DNA from 4 places in the Kitasatospora sp. NPDC127116 genome. Region 4 is predicted to be linked to each of the others. Evidence: riboswitches for the same ligand, from Rfam matches in the RefSeq annotation. Region 4 holds a riboswitch; each other region holds the start of a gene.
The links. Region 4 has a riboswitch for cyclic di-AMP ahead of ACFVHV_RS19410 (peptidoglycan DD-metalloendopeptidase family protein). Riboswitches for the same ligand answer to the same signal wherever they lie in the genome.

Region 1: it holds a riboswitch for cyclic di-AMP, as region 4 does, so the genes downstream of both, ACFVHV_RS29290 (M23 family metallopeptidase) here and ACFVHV_RS19410 (peptidoglycan DD-metalloendopeptidase family protein) in region 4, are expected to answer to the same signal.
Region 2: it holds a riboswitch for cyclic di-AMP, as region 4 does, so the genes downstream of both, ACFVHV_RS23875 (NlpC/P60 family protein) here and ACFVHV_RS19410 (peptidoglycan DD-metalloendopeptidase family protein) in region 4, are expected to answer to the same signal.
Region 3: it holds a riboswitch for cyclic di-AMP, as region 4 does, so the genes downstream of both, ACFVHV_RS36825 (transglycosylase family protein) here and ACFVHV_RS19410 (peptidoglycan DD-metalloendopeptidase family protein) in region 4, are expected to answer to the same signal.

The regions. Positions count from the first base shown of each region.
Region 1 is NZ_JBHXTL010000087.1:17,263-21,863, reverse strand. It holds gene ACFVHV_RS29310 (SpoIIE family protein phosphatase) at 1-547, opposite strand, end outside; gene ACFVHV_RS29305 (WHG domain-containing protein) at 673-1,239, opposite strand; gene ACFVHV_RS29300 (alpha/beta fold hydrolase) at 1,320-2,147, opposite strand; gene ACFVHV_RS29295 (YiaA/YiaB family inner membrane protein) at 2,289-2,579, opposite strand; cyclic di-AMP (ydaO/yuaA leader) riboswitch at 2,789-2,947, shown strand; gene ACFVHV_RS29290 (M23 family metallopeptidase) at 2,960-3,808, shown strand; gene ACFVHV_RS29285 (hypothetical protein) at 3,932-4,601, opposite strand, start outside.
Region 2 is NZ_JBHXTL010000062.1:36,248-40,848, reverse strand. It holds gene ACFVHV_RS23885 (hypothetical protein) at 1-73, opposite strand, end outside; gene ACFVHV_RS23880 (NlpC/P60 family protein) at 256-1,302, opposite strand; gene ACFVHV_RS23875 (NlpC/P60 family protein) at 1,542-2,678, opposite strand; cyclic di-AMP (ydaO/yuaA leader) riboswitch at 2,689-2,842, opposite strand; gene ACFVHV_RS23870 (NlpC/P60 family protein) at 3,181-4,218, opposite strand; gene ACFVHV_RS23865 (NYN domain-containing protein) at 4,417-4,601, opposite strand, start outside.
Region 3 is NZ_JBHXTL010000142.1:12,242-16,842, forward strand. It holds gene ACFVHV_RS36815 (SDR family NAD(P)-dependent oxidoreductase) at 1-369, opposite strand, end outside; gene ACFVHV_RS36820 (cytochrome P450) at 670-2,058, shown strand; cyclic di-AMP (ydaO/yuaA leader) riboswitch at 2,280-2,448, shown strand; gene ACFVHV_RS36825 (transglycosylase family protein) at 2,454-3,371, shown strand; gene eno (phosphopyruvate hydratase) at 3,685-4,601, shown strand, end outside.
Region 4 is NZ_JBHXTL010000044.1:20,046-24,646, forward strand. It holds gene ACFVHV_RS19405 (APC family permease) at 1-1,133, opposite strand, end outside; gene ACFVHV_RS19410 (peptidoglycan DD-metalloendopeptidase family protein) at 1,521-2,513, opposite strand; cyclic di-AMP (ydaO/yuaA leader) riboswitch at 2,516-2,716, opposite strand; gene ACFVHV_RS19415 (MFS transporter) at 3,008-4,549, shown strand; gene purB (adenylosuccinate lyase) at 4,557-4,601, opposite strand, start outside.

The DNA of each region.
Region 1 (4,601 bases), on a different contig from region 4:
AGGGTGCGCGGGTGCCGTGCGGCAGATGGGCGTCGGCATGGTCCAGCAGGTGCGAGAGCCGGTGGGCGCAGGCCTCGGCGACGGTCTCCAGGACGTCCAGGTCGCGGCGCGGGACGGTGCCCCGGTGGGCCAGCGCGAGGGCGAGCACCCCGATCGGCCGCTCGTCCACGACCATCGGCAGGGCGATCACGGCGACCATCCCGGTGCCCAGTCCGGCGTTCGCGTTCGGGTAGTCGACGCTGGTGTGCTCGGGGCTGAGCAGGTACGGGCGCCGCAGCCGCAGGGCCATCGCGGCGGGCAGCTCCCCGGCCGGATCGACCACGCCGTAGCGCTCGTGCGCCCAGTCCGGCAGCCCGTGCGAGGCGGTCAGCCGGAGCATCCCGGCGGAGTCCAGCAGGTACAGCGCGGACCCCTCGCCGGTGATCCAGCTCGGGCCCTCGGCCAGTACGGTGCCGAGCAGCTCGGCGGCGCTGGTGCAGCCGAGCAGCAGGCGCACGCAGCGCATCGCACTGCGCGCGGTCGGACTGTCGGCGGGCTCCAGGGGCACTGACCCTTAATACCCCATTTCCCCAAGCGGTGAATGGTTCCTCAAGAGGTGAACGGGGACCGGGCCGTCGCACCGGCACCGGCACCGGCACCGGCACCGGAGAGGTGGCCGTCCGCGCCGGCCTCCTACGCGGGCCAGGCGCGGAGGCCGGTGGTGAGGGTGGCGATGAGGCGGTCGTGGGTGGTGGCGAGGTCCTCGGCCAGCCGGAAGCCGCCGGCGGTGGTGAGGGAGGCGAAGCCGTGGGCGAGGGAGCGGACGGTGCGGGCGGCGTGGATCGCCTCGGAACCTTCGAGGCCGTACTCCCGCAGGACGGCGATGATCACGCCGACGAGCCGGGCGCCCGCGCGGGCCAGGTCGTCGTCGGGCTGCGGGGCCTGGGGGAGGGCGTTGTAGCGGTGCGGGTGCGCGGTGGCGTACGCGTGGTAGGCACGCAGCACGGCGGCGACGGCGTCGTCCCCGCTGCGCCCGACGGCCGCCTCGGCCAGCCGGTCGGCCAGGTCCCCGGTGACCCGTACGGCGATCAGCAGCCGCAGTTCGGCGAGGCCGCCGCTGACGTGCTTGTACAGCGAGGGGGTGGCGACCCCGGCCCGGGCGGCGACGGAGGCCAGCGTGAGGGCCTCGGCGCCCTGCTCGTCGATGAGGGCGAGGGCGTGGTCGACGACCTGGTCGGGGGTCAGTCCTACGCGGGGCATGGGTTCGGGCTCTCCGTACGGATGACGTCGGGTGGATCGGGCGGGGTCGGGCAGGAACGGGCGGCGGGGCCGGGCGGGGCTCAGCCGAGCTCGGCGAGGAACGGCAGCAGGGCGTCGGCGGTGGCCGCCGGGTTGTCGGCCATCGGGTAGTGCCCGGACCCCTCGATCATCACCTTGCGCGCGCCGAGCGCGGCGGCCTGCCGGTCGGCGACGAGCTCCGGCTTCGGGAAGTCGGGGTCCTTGCTGCCCATGACCACCAGCGCCGGGCACCGCACCGCGGCCGTCCAGCCGACCGGCGCCGAGTCGCCGTGGACGTACCCGCGGGTGGCGGTCTTGCGCCCCGGGGTGCGCAGCGCGGCGACCAGTCCGTCCACGTACGCGTCGAAGTCGGCGGGCTTGGCGCCCGGGAAGGCCATCCGGCGCAGGTAGAAGCCCCAGGAGGCCGGCCAGTGGACGAGGGCGGCGCCCATCAGGCCCATGACGCCGCGCAGCAGGGCGCCCGGCGGCGGGTTCTCGACGAAGGCGTTGAGCAGGACGATCCCGGCGACCCGCTCGGGCGCGTCCCCGGCGGCCCTGACGACGGTCGCCCCGGTGTAGGAGTTCCCGGCGAGGACGGCGCGCTCGATGCCGAGGTGGTCGAGCAGGGCGAGGACGTCGCCGGCGATCGCGGCCGGGCCGTAGTCGTCCCACTCGACGGAGGACTCGCCGAAGCCCCGCAGGTCCACGGTGACGACGCGGTGGCCGGCGGCGACGAGCAGCGGGCGCAGGTGCCGGTAGGCGGCCCGGCTGTCGAGCATGCCCGGGAGCAGGACGACGGGGGTGCCGTCGCCCTGCCGGGTGTCGTCGAAGGCGATCCGGCCGCCGGGAACGGTCAGGTACTGGGTGCTCGGGGTGATGGTGCCGTTCATGGGGTCCTCCTCGGGCCGCCGGTGCGGGACATCGGCGTGCGGGCCGATAGCCATAAAGCTAAGGCTAATAGCCTTAGCCGTCAAGCGAACGGCCGGGTGAGGGGTGGAGCGGGAGGAGCGGGTGGAGAGAGGAAGGGGCGATCAGACTCCCTCCACCTTGAACGGGTCGTGCTCGCTGAGCAGCTTCTCCAGCCTGGCCTGGTCCACCCGGGTGACCATCTCGTTGGACTCCTGCCGGTCCCGGATCACCTTCGCCAGGGTGAACGCCGAGGTGACGGTGTAGAGGAGGCCGATCCCGAGGAAGGCCCTGGTCCATCCGCCGACCGGCAGGTAGGCGATCCCGACGGCGAGGGCGACGCCCGACAGGGCGAAGGAGAGGACGGCCTGGATGTGGTACGCGGCCGTGGTGCGGGTCTGCATCGATGTGCTCATGGCGCCAGGATGTGGCCGCCCGGCCGGGGCGCACATGAGTAGGAGTACTCAGATGGGGCCGTGCGCGAGGGGGGTGTTCGCCGGTGTCGTTCGTTGACGTCCGATCACTTTGCCCTAGGCTGCTCCGAACGGATGGCTTGGAATCAGAGCCTCCTAGGATTAACGTTTGATAACGCAGCGCGGTTGTCAACGCCGTACCCAGACGGCACCGTGCGCCGTCGCCTAATCCCGCCGACCCGCCTCCGGGCAGGTCAGGGAGCCGGGGAACCATGTTCCTTGGGGTGAATCGGCGGGGCTCCGGCCCAGCCGTAGGAGACCTTCCTGCTCCGAACCCGTCAGCTAACCCGGTAGGCGCGAAGGAAGGAAAGGAGCGCGCCTCCGTGGCGTCGACGCACACCCCGGCACACCCGGCCGGCTTCGCAGCCGGTACCCAGCTCCTCGACCACCCCGGCACGGACGGCCCCGAGGCCTTCGGCCCGGAGGACTTCCCCGCGGAGGTCGAGACCAACCGCCACCGGATGCCGCGTCAGACCCGCGGAGCCTCCCCACTGCTCGGCGTCACCGCCGTCGCCGCCACCCTGGGCGCCACCGGCTTCGCCTCGGCGACCCCGGCCGCCGCCCCCGCCGTCGAGGCCCCGGACGAGACCCCGGTCGCCCTCTCCGCCGACCCCGGCCTCGCGCTCGCCGCCCGCATCCAGCACCAGGCCGACAGCCAGCGCACCGCCGCCGAGGAGACCGCCCGGCTCCAGGCCGCGCAGGAGGCGGAGGCCAAGGCCGTCGCCAAGGAGGCCGAGGCCAAGCGCGCCGCCGAGGAGGCCGAGCGGGTCAAGGCCGCCGCCCTCACCCTCCCGGTGAAGGACTACCGGCTCTCCGCCCACTACGGCCAGAGCGCCCGCTACTGGGCCAACCTGCACACCGGCCTGGACTTCGCCGCCGACACCGGCACCCCGGTCTACGCGCTCGGCCAGGGCACCATCACCTCGGCCGGCTGGGCCGGCTCGTACGGCTACCGGATCGTCGAGACCCTGCCCGACGGCACCGAGATCTGGTACTGCCACCTCTCCTCGATCACCAAGGGCTCCGGCAAGGTCGCCCCCGGCCAGCAGATCGGCAAGGTCGGCGCGACCGGCAACGTCACCGGGCCGCACCTGCACATGGAGGTCCGCCCCGGCGGCGGCGCCCCGGTCGACCCGGAGCCCTGGCTCCAGCAGCGCGGCCTCAACCCCTGACCCGCGCGAGAAACCCGACGCACCCGCGAGAGGTCCGCGCACCCGCGCGAGAGAACCCGACGCGCACGCGAGAAGGCCCCGGCCCGGAGCAGCCGCTCCGGGCCGGGGCCTTCGTGCGAGGTCTCACTCCTCGGCGGGCAGCTGCGCCAGGTACGCCTCGATCTCCTCCTGGCCCGGCTCCGGCGCCAGCTCCGGGAACTCCGTCACCAGCAGCCGGGGCAGTCCCGGCACCGTCCACCCGCCGAACAGGTCGAGCGCCGCGTCGACCGCCGCCTCCTCGAACTGCCCGAAGTCCCCGGCCAGTTCGTCCGGCATCGGCCGCCCCTGCGCGGTCAGCTCGGCCAGGTTGCGGTAGCTGCGCCGCATCAGGCCCTGCTCCAGCAGCCGCCGGGCGCCGTCGGTGGCCATGCCGACCGACAGCACCCGGCCCGGGCCCCAGCCCTGTTCGTCCGGCTCGTCCAGCCAGCCGGCCGGCACCAGCGCCTCGTACGCGGCCAGCCGGTCCTCCTCCGCGAGCTCCGCGAAGCCGGCCAGCCAGTCCCGCACCGCCGCCCCGTCCGTGACGTCCACCCCGTACGCGTGCAGCAGCACCGCGTACAGCCGGGGCCAGGTCACCAGGTCGGCGCGGCGCAGCAGCCCGGCCGCGACCTCGCCCTGCCACTCGGCCTCCTCGTGCAGCCGCTCCTGGCGCTTGGCGTTCAGCCGCCGGGCCGCCCGCTGGTGGTCGATCAGCAGCCGGACGGCGTCGCCGTAGGCGAGCGGGTCCTCCTCGGGTGCGGGTTGGACGTACAGG
Region 2 (4,601 bases), on a different contig from region 4:
ACCCCGCCCCGGCCACCGGCAGCCCGGCCCACGGCGGCGCCGAGCGCGCCCGTTCCGCCAGCGCGGCGGCCACCTCGGCGTGCCGGTCCGCCGAGCGGGCCGCGGGCGCCGCCGGGGCGGCCGGAGGCAGCGACAGCTGGGCCAGGCCACCGGCCGCGAGCAGCAGCGCGCCCCGCCGGGACAGCGTCCGGCGGGGGCGGGAGCCGGATATACCGGCGGGGCCAGTGGGGTCGGCGGGGCCGGACGGCGGGGCGTTCAGAGCCGGACCACCCCGGAGACCGGCATGGCGGTGACGCTCTCGTAGCGGACCTTGGCGCCCGGGCGGGGGGCGTGCACGATCACGCCGCCGCCGGCGTACATGCCGACGTGGTGCATGTCCCGGTAAAAGATCACCAGGTCTCCCGGTCGCGCTTCGGACAGGCTGACCCGCTGCCCGGCGTACGCCTGGGCCTGCGAGGTGCGCGGCAGGGTCACTCCGGCCTGCCGCCAGCTGTAGTACATCAGACCGGAGCAGTCGAACGCGTTCGGGCCGGTGGCCCCGTAGACGTACGGGGAGCCGATCATCCGCACCGCGGCGGCCAGCGCGGCGGCCCCGCGCTCGGAGGCGGGCGGGGCGGTGCCGAGGTCCAGCCGGTCGGTGCCCCGGGTGGCGCGCTGCTCGGCGTCCCGGGCGTCCTGGACCGTCAGCCGGGCCCGCTCGGCGGCGCCCAGACCGTTCAGCAGCTTCTGCGCCCTGGCCAGCCGCTGCTGGATCTGCTGCTTGCTGTCGGCGAGCGAGCGGCGGGTCCGGTCCAGCTCGTCGAGCTTGCCGGCCGCCTCGGTCCGGCGCTGGTCGAGCCGGCGCTGCCGGGCGACCAGCTCGTGCAGGGTCTCCTGCTGGCGCGCGGCGGCCTGGCCCAGGGCGCGGGCGCGGGACAGGTAGCCCTCCGGGTCGGGCGAGAGGATGAGCTGGGCGGTCTGGGTCATCCCGCCGCCGCGGTACTCGGCCCCGGCCACCGTCGCGAGGTCGCCCCGCAGCCCGTTGAGCTGGTCCTGGGCCACGGCGATCTCGCCCTGGAGGATCGTGGTCTCGCCCTGGAGCCGCCGCTGGGCCTCCTGCGCCGCGTTGGCCTTCTCGGACGCCTGCTCGGCCTCGTCGTACAGCTGTTCCACCTGCGTCTTGACGTCCTGGCGGTCGCCCGGGTCGGGGCTGCCGGGGGCGGCCTGGGCGCTGCCTCCGGCAGCCACACCCAGGGCGGTGGCGGCGGCCGCGGTCAGCACCAGCGCCCGGGCGAGCAGTTGGGAACGGCGGTGCACGGGCATGGCGGCAGCGGCTCCAATCCTGCGGCGCGGCTCCCGCCGCCGCACCGGGACGGGCGGCCGTCGAGCGGGAGTCCGGTGGCAGACGTTAGCGAGTCAGGGCAAGCGAGTCCAAACCCCTGCCAACCCGAATATTCAGGCTGTTGTCGGACATTTGATCGGCCCTCGGGAAAAGCCGCAGGAAAAACCGCAGGCCCGGCCTCCCCTGGGGGAGGCCGGGCCTGGAAGCGTCCGAGCGGTGATCAGACCCGCACGATGGAGGCCAGCGGCATGTTGGTGACGGCCTCGTAGCGCACCGACGCGCCCGGCTTGGGCGCGTGCAGCACCTGGCCGTTGCCCGCGTAGATGCCGACGTGGTGGGCGTCGGTGTAGAAGATCAGCAGGTCGCCGGGCTGGGCCTGGGAGATGTCCGAGCCGATCCGGGTGCCGGCCGAGGCCTGCGCCTGCGAGGTGCGCGGCAGCGACACGCCCGCCTGGTTGAACGCCCAGACCATCAGACCGGAGCAGTCGAAGGAGCCCGGGCCGGTGGCGCCCCAGACGTACGGGCTGCCGATCTTGGAGGCGGCGGCCGAGAGCGCGGCGGCACCGCGCGAGCTGCCCGGGGCCACCTTCACCGGGGAGGAGGCGGTCGAGCCGGCCGAGGCGGTCGAGCCGGTCGCGAGGTCGCCGCGGCTGTTGTCGCGGGAGGCGCGGTCGGCCTGCTGCTGCTGGGCCTGGGCGGCGTCGGCCTTGGCCTTGGCGTCGGCCGCGGCCTTCTCCTCGGCCTGGCGCAGCGCCTGGCGCTCCTGCTCGGTCAGCGTGTTGAGCAGGTCCTGGGCCGCCTTCAGCTTGCCCTGGACCTCCTCCTTGGAGGCCTTCAGCTGCTGGGTGGTCGACTCCAGCTCGGCGAGCTTGCCCTGGGCCTCGTTGCGGTCCTGGTCGAGCTTGCGCTGCTGCTCCTGGAGCTCCTTCAGCTGACCCTTCTGGGTGCTGCCGGCCTGGTTCAGCGCGTCGGCCTGGCTGAGGAAGGTGTCCGGGCTGGAGGAGAACATCAGCTGGACGGTCGGGGATATGCCCCCGTTGCGGTACTGCTCGCCGGCGATCTCGGCCAGGCCGCCCTGGAGCTCGGTGACCTGGGCCTGCTGACGGGCCACCTGGTCCTGCATGCCGGAGACCTGCTTCTCCAGCTCCTGCTGCTTGGCCTGGGCCGCGTTGTAGTTCTCGGTCGCGATCTCGGCCTGCTCGTTGAGCTGGTCGACCTGCCCCTTGACCTGTTCCTTGGTCGGCTGCGGGTCGGCGTGGGCGCCTTGCGCGGAGAGGACGACGGCTGCCGCGGCGACACCGGTCAGGATCGAGACCCGGGCGCGGCCTGCGGGCTTGGGACGACGATGGGACGCCACGAAGGCGGACTCCTTCTTCCTACGTCCGCCTACCGGGTGAGCTGACGGGTTCGGGCCGGAAGCATGCCCTACGACGCCTCACGGCCGTTCCATCGGCCGACCTGGCGTCGATTCACCCCGGAGGAACGTGGTTCCCCGGCTCCGCTCCGCAGCGCCCCCAAAACACTGGGCTCCCCTGTCGGGCAGTCGCTTCGACCTGCCCCGCTGCCTCACGAACTCGACGGTAACCACCGCCGCCACCCTGGCTGGGCGATCGACAGTGCGGTGGTTCAGGGCACGACCCTAGTAACTGAACCGTGATCGGTTCAAATCCTTGTCAGAAAAAAGACCAAAGATTTCCCAAGTTCTTCTGTGAAAATGACCGATGGTGACCACTGGCACACAGATGGCTGATCAGTTCTCAGCATGTGGTCGCGAAGGGACGGAAAGCCGAACGCCACCCCCGAACGAGGGGTGGCGCTTTTCACAGCCCCCGGAAGGGCCCCGCGGGCGTGTCGGGCCGTCAGACCCGGCGGATGGTGTTGATCGACATCGCGTCGGCCTTCATCACCTTCACCACGTCACCGGTGTGCGGCGCGTGGACCACCATGCCGTTGCCGATGTACATCCCGACGTGGTGCATGTCGTTGCCGTAGACCACCAGGTCGCCCGGCTGGGCCTGGTCCAGCGAGGGCACCCGGGTGCCGTAGTGGCCCTGCTCCTGCGAGGTGCGCGGCAGCGAGACGCCCGCCTGCCCGTACGCCCAGACCATCAGGCCCGAGCAGTCGAAGGTGGTCGAGCCGGTGGCGCCCCACACGTACGGCGAGCCCTGCTTGCTCATCGCCTTGGCCATCGCCACGGCCGCGTAGCCGCTGGCCGGCGGCAGGCTGCTGAGGTCGACCCGGTCGCTGCCGCGCGAGGCGCGGTCGTCCTGTGCCTGCTGGGCCTTCAGCGCGGCGCGGTCGGTGGCGCTCAGCGAGTTCAGCAGGTCCTGGGCGGCCTTCAGCTTGGTGTTGACGTCCGCCTTGGCCTGGTTCAGGTCCTTGGTGGTGGTGTCCAGCGAGGCGAGCACGGCGGAGGCCTCGACCTTCTCCTGGTCCAGCCGGCGCTGCTGGTCCAGCAGCCCCTTGAGCGCCTCGGCCTGGCTGCTGCTGGCCTGCTGGACGGTGGAGGCCTTCTCCAGGTAGCCGGACGGGTCGGAGGTGAGCATCAGCTGGACGGACGGGTCGATGCCGCCGGTGCGGTACTGCTCGCCCGCCACCTCGGCGAGGCCGCCCTGGAGCTGGGTCATCTGCTCCTGGCTGCGGGCCACCTGGTCCTGCAGCTGGTCGGCCTGCTTGCGCAGCTGGTCGGCCCGCTCCTTGGCGCCGTTGTACTTCTCCGCCGCCTGCTCCTGCTCCTCCTGGAGCTGGTCGATCTGCGCCTTGACGTCCGTTTTGTTCGGCTGCGGCGCGGCGTGCGCGGCCACCTGGGCGGAGAGGGCGACCGCGGTCGCAGCAGCAGCGGTGAGCACGGAGATCCGCGCGCGGCTCGGCTGCTTGGGACGGCGGTGGGAGGCCAAGGGTCCTGCTCCTTCTTCCAACGGACTCACCTGATGGGATGAGATTCCGGAAAATAGGTTTGACGCCAGACCCTAGTGAAGATCTATCCGTTTTGCCACTCCCCCGAAGGTGTGAACTCCGGTCCGCACACTGACGACACGGGACCCGCACACCATCCCGGAACCACTCCTGACCAGGCATCGCACGGCCGCTCGGGGTCAGGGGCGCGCCAGCCGGTTCAGCAGCAGCACCGAGGCCACGGGGCGCGCGCCCGCCTTCCGCACGCCGTCCGCGACCTCCCGGTCGGTGGACACCACCACCACCGGACGGCCCTGCGGCTCGGCCCGCACCAGACGGCGGATCAGCTCGTCGGCCGTCTCCCCGGTCCGGCTGAACCGCACCC
Region 3 (4,601 bases), on a different contig from region 4:
GATGGCCTCGCCGACGAGGACGACGAGTTCGGCGAGCCGTTCCAGGTCGAGGTGGTCGGGCAGCTCGGCCAGCGAGATGATCCGCTCGCCGTCCGGGCCGGCCACGGCGAACACGTCGATCGGTCCGAGGTGCTTCTCGGCGGTGTCGACGAGGGCGGCGACGTCGCTGGGGCGGCGGATGTCGCCGCAGACGCCGACGACGGGGCAGCCCGGCCGGTCGAGTTCGGCGGCGAGGTCCTCGGCGATGCCGGCGTACTGGTCGGCGATGAGCATTCCGGAGGCGCCGGCGGCGGCGAACCGGCGGGCGAGTCCCGCGCCCGAACCGCCGTCGAGGACCGCGATGACGACGACTGACCCGCTGACCCGCATGGCCTGCTCCTCCCTGTGGACGACACCGCACCGGCGCCCACGCGTACTGCGGAGGATCGTAGGCACGTCCTGACCCTCCGCAACAGGGATTACCCCGCAGGTGACCAGGCTCACGCCCGCACCGCGGCCAAGAGTCGGCCAAGAGCTGTCCATTGACCGTCCGCGGACAGTCAACGGGCCGTCCATGAACCGTCCATGGGCCGTCCACGGAACATCGGCAGGACGGCCGCGGACCGTCGGCGGGAGGAGCGGCGGCCCGCCGGAGCGGGGCGTGCCCGTCGCACCGGATACGGTCGGTCCATGCCAGCTCAGCCCGACTCCGCCCGGCCCGCCGCCACGCCGTCCGACGCCACCGCCCCGCAGCTGTTCACCTGGGAGTTCGCCTCCGACCCGTACCCCGCCTACGCCTGGCTGCGCGAGCACGCCCCGGTGCACCGCACCACGCTGCCGAGCGGGGTGGAGGCCTGGCTGGTGACCCGGTACGCGGACGCCCGGCAGGCGCTCGCGGACAGCCGGCTGTCGAAGAACCCGGCGCACCACAGCGAGCAGGCGCACCGCACCGGCCGGGTGGGCATCCCGGGGGAGCGGCAGGCGGACCTGATGACCCACCTGCTGAACATCGACCCGCCGGACCACACCCGGCTGCGCCGGCTGGTGTCGAAGGCGTTCACCCCGCGCCGGGTGGCGGAGTTCGAGCCGCGGGTGCAGCAGCTCACCGACCGGCTGATCGACGGCTTCGCGCAGCGCGGTTCGGCGGACCTGATCCACGAGTTCGCCTTCCCGCTCCCCATCTACGCGATCTGCGACCTGCTGGGCGTGCCGGCCGAGGACCAGGACGACTTCCGGGACTGGGCCGGGATGATGGTGCGCCACACGAAGCCGGGCCACGGCGGCGGCCAGCGCGGCGGCGTGGGGCGGGCGGTGAAGCGGATGCGGGCGTACCTGCTGGAGCTGATCCACCGCAAGCGAGCGGACCTCGGGGACGACCTGATCTCGGGCCTGATCCGGGCCAGTGACCACGGTGAGCACCTGACCGAGAACGAGGCCGCGGCGATGGCCTTCATCCTCCTGTTCGCGGGTTTCGAGACCACCGTGAACCTGATCGGCAACGGCACGTACGCCCTGCTGCGCAATCCGGAGCAGCGCCGGTTGCTGCAGGAGTCGGTGGCCCGCGGGGAGAGCGCGCTCCTGGAGACCGGGATCGAGGAACTCCTGCGCTACGACGGGCCGGTGGAGATGGCGACCTGGCGGTTCGCGACCCGTCCGCTGACCATCGGCGGGGTGGACATTCCGGTCGGCGACCCGGTGCTGGTGGTGCTCGCCGCGGCGGACCGCGACCCGGCCCGGTTCGCGGCCGAGAACACCCTGGACCTGGCCCGGACGGACAACCCCCACCTGGGCTTCGGGCACGGCATCCACTACTGCATCGGCGCTCCGCTCGCCCGCTTGGAGGGTCGTGCCGCGCTGACCACGCTGCTTTCCCGGCTGCCCGATCTCCGGCTCGCGGAAAACGCGGACGACCTGCGGTGGCGCGGTGGTCTGATCATGCGTGGGCTGCGCGAACTCCCGGTGGAATTCAGTCCGGAGAGCCGTTCCCCGCACGCCTCTCCGCAGACCCCTCCGCACGCTCCTTCGCAGGCCTCTCCGCAGGCCTCTCCGCACGCTCCCGCCACGCCTCCGACGTGCTGAGATCGCCCTGACGGGACGTCGCGAACCACCTGCCGGCGGGGGTGTGAACACCCATCAATCCGGACATAACACCGCCGTTGGTAGGCGATCGAACACGCGCCGTAATTATTGTGTGATATCGACGATATGAGCTTGTGATTGGTCTGATGATCTGTCTACTCTCCCTGGAGTTCGCAGCTGCGGACCTCGTACGCGGAACGCCGAGTCCTGCCCGCCGCGTCACGGGAAACCGACCAGAACCCTGGGCAGGGGCGGGGGAACCAGGTTTGTTGCCGTCTCCCCACGGCTTGGGGTGAAGCCGCCCGAGCGGAATCGTTTCCGCATACGGCGGCCGGGCCACCTCCCGGTCCGAACCCGACAGCTCACCTCGCAGGCGTGCGGAGAGGGACCTCTTCATGCTGTTCGTTGGAACTGGCCGTCACCGTCGTCGCACCCAGGCCGAGAAGGCCATCGCCGTCGCCGGTGTGGCCGGCGTCGGACTCGCGATGCCGCTCCTCACCGCCACCGGTGCCTCCGCCGCCCCCGCCTCCACCTGGGACGCCGTCGCCCAGTGCGAGGCCGGTGGCAACTGGAGCATCAACACCGGCAACGGCTTCTACGGCGGCCTCCAGTTCACCTCCAGCACCTGGAAGGCGTACGGCGGCACCGCCTACGCGCCGCAGGCCAACCAGGCCAGCAAGGCCCAGCAGATCTCGGTCGCCGAGAAGGTGCTGGCCTCGCAGGGCCCGGGTGCCTGGCCGGTCTGCTCCCAGAAGGCCGGTCTGACCAAGGGCGGCGCCCCGGCCGCGGTCGACACCTCCTCGGACGCCAAGCCGCAGTCCGCCCCCAAACAGCAGACCCCGAAGCCCGCCGCCAAGCCGGCCGAGAAGCCGGTCGCGCAGCAGCCCGCCGCCCAGAAGCAGGCCCCGAAGCAGGCCTCGAAGCCCGCCGCGCAGCCGGTCCAGCAGGCCGCCCCGCAGCAGCAGGCGCAGCCGCAGACCCCGGGCTTCTCCGGCAAGGCCGGCTGGGACGCCGACGCCAAGGTGTACTGGTACCAGAGCAACGGCGCCTGGTACTGGACCAGCCACCAGAGCGTCTACCAGCACTACGCCGGCCAGGCCGCCGCCCAGCCGCAGTACGCCCCGCAGGCCGCGCAGTCGGCCCCGCAGGCCACCGGCCACGACTACACCGTCCGCGCCGGTGACACCCTGTCGACCATCGCCGCCGCCCAGGGCGTGTCCGGAGGCTGGCACGCGCTGTACGAGCAGAACCACGGCACGGTCGGCGGCGACCCGAACCTGATCATGCCCGGCCAGGTGCTGCACCTCGGCTGAGCCGGCCCGCTCGACGCCGGCCCGCCCGCCGCCGGCCCGCCCGCCGCGCCCGGTGCCGACGCCGCCTCACCCCGCCGTCCGAAGGGGACCGGTCCTACCGGTCCCCTTCGTCCGCATTCGCCCGCTCCGGTGGGACAAGCTGGGACAAGCAGGTGAACTACCGGTGGGTAGTGGGGCCACACGCTGAGACGGGACCGAGGCGGACGTGGCCCCGGGAGCCCGGGCGGTTAGGCTCTGGTCGTAACGACTCCGCAATCGTCCTGCTGACAGCACCACCGTCAGACCGGACCCTGCTTCCGCAAGGAGATGCCTCGTGCCGTCCATCGATGTCGTCGTAGCCCGTGAGATCCTCGACTCCCGCGGCAACCCCACGGTCGAGGTCGAGGTCGGCCTCGACGACGGCAGCACGGGTCGTGCCGCTGTCCCGTCGGGTGCTTCCACCGGTGCCTTCGAGGCGCTGGAGCTGCGTGACGGTGACAAGAACCGCTACTTCGGCAAGGGCGTCGAGAAGGCCGTCCTGGCCGTCATCGAGCAGATCGGCCCGGAGCTGGTCGGCTACGACGCCACCGAGCAGCGCCTGATCGACCAGGCCATGCTGGACCTGGACGCCACCCCGGACAAGTCCTCGCTCGGCGCCAACGCCATCCTGGGCGTCTCACTGGCCGTCGCGCACGCCGCCTCCGAGGCCAGCGACCTGCCGCTGTTCCGCTACCTGGGCGGCCCGAACGCGCACGTCCTGCCGGTCCCGATGATGAACATCCTCAACGGCGGGTCGCACGCGGACTCCAACGTCGACATCCAGGAGTTCATGATCGCCCCGATCGGCGCGGAGTCCTTCTCCGAGGCCGTCCGCTGGGGCGTCGAGGTCTACCACACGCTCAAGGGCGTGCTGAAGGAGCGCGGCCTGTCCACCGGCCTGGGCGACGAGGGCGGCTTCGCCCCGAACCTGGACTCCAACCGCGAGGCCCTGGACCTCATCGTCGAGGCCATCGAGAAGGCCGGCTACGTGCCCGGCCGTGACGTCGCGCTGGCCCTGGACGTCGCCTCCTCCGAGTTCTACGAGGACGGCGCCTACCAGTTCGAGGGCAAGGACCTCACCGCCGCCGAGCTCATCGAGTACTACGCCGAGCTGGTCGCCGCCTACCCGCTGGTCTCCATCGAGGACCCGCTGGACGAGTCCGACTGGGACGGCTGGAAGGCCATGACCGACAAGCTGGGCGACAAGGTCCA
Region 4 (4,601 bases):
GCGATCACCGACTGCACCACCGAGGCGACGTGCGGCGAACCGTGCCGCGCATGGGTGCGGCCGAGCGCCGGGTGCAGCAGCCCCTCCCGGCCGATCGCGTACAGGTACCGGGCCGCGCACTGGTGGAAGGCCATCGCGCAGGCGAACGAGCCGGTGACGACCAGCCATTGGAACACCTTCACCGCCCAGGCCCCCAGGTGCGCGCCGAGCGGGTCGAAGAACAGGCTGTTGCCGTCCTTGCCCGGCACGGCGCCGCTCGCCACCGCGACCGCCCGCCCGACGCCGTTGCCGGACACGATCATCCAGGACACGAAGACGTAGAGCAGCCCGACGCCGATCACCGACACCAGCGTCGCCCGCGGCACCACCCGCTTGGGGTCGCGGGACTCCTCGCCGTACATCGCGGTGGACTCGAATCCCACCCAGGACCAGAACGCGAAGAACAGGCCGAGCCCGGCCGCCGCCGCGCCCGAACCACCCACCCCCCTCAGCGCGTTCAGCGGGTTCACGGCCCCGACCACGATCCCGTCCGGCCCGCCGCCGGAGAACAGCACCGCGAACGAGACCGCCCCCAGCACCCCGATCTCCAGCACCAGCGCGACCCCGAGCACCTTGGCCGTCAGGTGCAGGTCGAACCAGGCCATCACCCCGATCACCGTCGCCCCGAACAGCGCGTACCAGCCCCAGCCCAGGTCCAGCCCCAGCTGCGAACGGACCAGCCCGCGCAGCGAGTACGCGAAGAAGCCGAGGGCCGAGGCCTCGGTGACGACGTACGCCAGCACCGCGAGCAGCCCCGAGGCCATCCCGACCACCCGGCCCAGCCCGTGCGAGACGTAGCCGTAGAACGCGCCGGCCGCGGTGATGTGCCGGGCCATCGCCACGTACCCGACCGAGAACACCGTCAGCACCACGGTCGCCACGACGTACGCGGCGGGCGCGCCGGCGCCGTTGCCCTGCCCGACGATGATCGGCAGGTTGCCCGTCATCGCGGTGATCGGGGCGGCGGTGGCGAGCGCCATGAACACCACGCCGACCAGGCCGACCGAGTCCGCCTTCAGCCGGTCGACGCCGCCCGTCCCCGGCCGCTCCCGCCCGGCCTTCTCCCCCGCCACGTCCCCGCTCCGGACCGCCATCCGGCCTCCTCGCCTCCCGGACCCGCCCGACCGCCGGACCGGCCGGACGCTGACCGTCCGACAGCATGGCGCGCCGGAGCAGCCCCGCGATCGGGCCGACGGCCCTCCGGAGCAGTCGGGTTGACGCCGCGTTCGACCGGTCGAACGACGCTCCGGAACCCGCCGGACGGCCGGGGCACGACCGGACGGGCCCGGAAACGGCAGCGGCCGGCCCGGCCGTACGAGGAGGTCCTCGTGCGGCCGGGCCGGCCTGGGCGTGTCCCGCGCCCATGTCCGCCGTGCGGCGATCACCCGGTCGAGCGGTCACCCGACATGACCATCCCGGAGGATCGATTCGCCCCGCAGCAGCGGTGGTTCCGAAAACCCTCGGCGCTCAGCGGCCCCGGATCAGAGCGCGACGCCGTGCGCGCGCAGGTAGGCGACCGGGTTGATGTCCGAGCCGTACTCCGAGCCGTTGCGGATCTCGAAGTGCAGGTGCGGGCCGGTCACGTTGCCGGTGGCGCCGGAGAGGCCGATCTGCTGGCCGGCGGTGACGGCCTGACCGATCCTCACGCCGATCGAGGAGAGGTGCGCGTACTCGGCGTAGTGGCCGTCGGCGAGCTTGATCTCGACCTCGTTGCCGTAGGCGCCGCCGTTGCCGGCCTTGACCACGACGCCGTTGGCGACGGCGCGCAGCGGGGTGCCGGTGGAGGCGACGAAGTCCTGGCCGGTGTGGTGGCCGGAGGCCCACATCGAGCCGGCCACGCCGTAGGCGGTGCCGAGCCTCGGGTTGGCCAGCGGGGCGACGAAGCCGGAGGTGGCGGCGGCGACCGGAGTGGCGGTCACGACCGCAGCCGGAGCGGCGACCTGCAGCTGGGTCTGGAGCTGGGCGGACGGCTTGGCGGCCTCGGTCTTCACCTGGACCTGGGCCTGCGGCTTGGCGGCCTGGGTCGCCGGGGCGGCCGGCTGGGCGGGCTTCGCCGGGGCGGCCGGCTTGGCCGGGGCGGCGTCGGCGGCCGGCGCGGCGGCGTGGCCCGACAGCGCGAGCTGCTGGCCCGGGAAGATCAGGTTCGGGTCGGCACCGACGACCGAGCGGTTCTGCTCGTACAGCGCGTGCCAGCCGCCCTCGACGTTCTTGGCGTCGGCGATCTTGGACAGGGTGTCTCCGCTGACGACGCGGTAGCTCTCCTGCGCGGCCGGGGTGGCCGGGGCAGCGGCCGGCGCGGCCGGCTTGGCGTCCGTGGAGGCGGCGGCCTGCGCGGCCGGGGCGGCCGGAACGGTGTGGGCCTGGGCGCTCACCGCGGTGACGAGCGGGAGGGCGAAGGAGACACCGGTGACGGCGGTCGCGATGCCGATTCGGGCGGCGCGGGGCAGGGCGATACGACGAGCCTGAGCAGGCATGGAATTTTCCTCTCCGACGCCTGCGAGGTGAGCTGTCGGGTTCGGGCTGGAGTTGCCCGGCCGCATGCGCGGCTTCACCCCTAGCCGGTCCTGGACGCCCGCGCCCTGAGGCGCGAACTCCGGTCCGGCGACTTACCTGTGGGTCCCCCGCTCCTGCCGTACAGAGTTCGTTTCGAACCACCGGGCAGCGGCAGGACTCGGCGTTCCACCCGGTGGATCCGTCCGGACTGGCCGGGCGGTCGCTGAACTAAAACCCATCCGTTCGGGTGAAGCAATGTCGATCTCTTGAAAGGGCAACCATCTCCCCCGTTCCGGTGACCCTCCGCAGACCGGACCCCACGGTGCGTACACAACCCATTCACCCCCCGCCACTGATCCACGACCCTGCGCCGAGATCGGCGACGGAACGCAGCCACCCGTTCACGCACCGCCGACCGTCAACACACCCACCGGTGACCCTTGTCACGTGCGCCCCGGCAGCGCAGGATTCGCCCGTGGCCACCTCCGAGGCCGGCACCCTGCGCCTGGGCACCGCGCAGGGTCGCTGGGTACTACTGGCGACCGTGCTCGGCTCCAGCATGGCGATGCTCGACGGCACCGTCGTGAACGTCGCCCTGCCCCGGATCGGCGCCGACCTCGGCGCCTCCCTGGCGTCCCTGCAATGGACTCTGAACGCCTATCTGCTCACCCTGGCGGGCCTGATCCTGCTCGGCGGCGCGCTCGGCGACCGGTACGGGCGGCGCAAGGTCTTCCTGATCGGCGTGGTCTGGTTCGCCATCGCCTCCGCGGCCTGCGCCGCGGCGCCGAACATCCACGTGCTGATCGCCGCCCGCGCCGTCCAGGGCATCGGCGGGGCGCTGCTCACCCCCGGCTCGCTCGCCATGCTCCAGGCCGTCTTCCACCCCGACGACCGCTCGGCCGCGGTCGGGCTCTGGTCCGGCCTCGGCGGGGTGTCCGCCGCGATCGGCCCCTTCCTCGGCGGCTGGCTGGTGGACGGCCCCGGCTGGCGCTGGATCTTCCTGCTGAACCTGCCGCTCGCCGCCGCCGTGATCGCGGTGACCACCCGGTCGGTGCCGGAGACCCGGGACGAGGCCGCCACCGGCCGCTTCGACGTGCTCGGCGCCGTGCTCGCCGCCCTCGCGCTCGGCGCGATCACCTACGCGCTGACCGCGGCCGGCGAGGGCCTGTCCCCGGCGGTCTGGGTCAGCGGGGTGATCGGGGTGGCGCTCGGCGTCGCCTTCGTGGCCGTCGAGCGCCGCGCTCCCGAACCGATGCTGCCGCTCGGGCTGTTCTCCTCCCGGCTGTTCACCGCGGTGAACCTGGTCACCCTGTGCGTGTACGCGGCGTTCAGCGGCGTCTTCTTCCTGCTGGTGGTGCAGCTCCAGATCGTGTCCGGGTTCTCGCCGCTGGTGTCGGGCTTCGCCCTGGTGCCGATCACCGTGCTGATGCTGGCGCTGTCCGCGCGCGCCGGGCGCCTCGGCAAACGGATCGGCCCGCGCGTCCCGCTGACCGTCGGCCCCCTGCTGTGCGCCGCCGGGGTGCTGCTGATGCTGCGCATCGGCCCCGGCTCCTCGTACTGGGTGGACGTGCTGCCCGCCGTCACGGTGCTGGGCTGCGGGATGACGCTGCTGGTCGCGCCGCTGACGGCGACCGTGCTGGCCGCCGTCGAGGTCCGGCACGCCGGCATCGCCAGCGGGGTCAACAACGCCGCCGCCCGCGCGGCCGGCCTGCTCGCGGTGGCCGCCCTGCCGGCGCTGGCCGGGCTGAGCGGCGACGCCTACCGGGTGCCCTCCGCGGTCGACTCCGCCTTCCACACCGCGATGCTGATCTGCGCGGGCCTCCTGGTGGCCGGCGGGCTGATCGCGGCCGCGACCGTACGGGGCAATGTGCTCGCCCCCGAGGAGCAGCCGGTGGCCGAGCCGAACTGCGACTGGCCGTGCGGACCCACCGCCCCGCCGCTCGACCCCGGCCACGTCCCCACGACGAGCGAGGGCCCCGCCACCGGTCCGGCGGCAGGGCCCTCGACTCTGAACTGACCGAACGTCAGAGGATGTCGGCCGGCGCGTACTTGGCGGCCTCCGGGTAGGC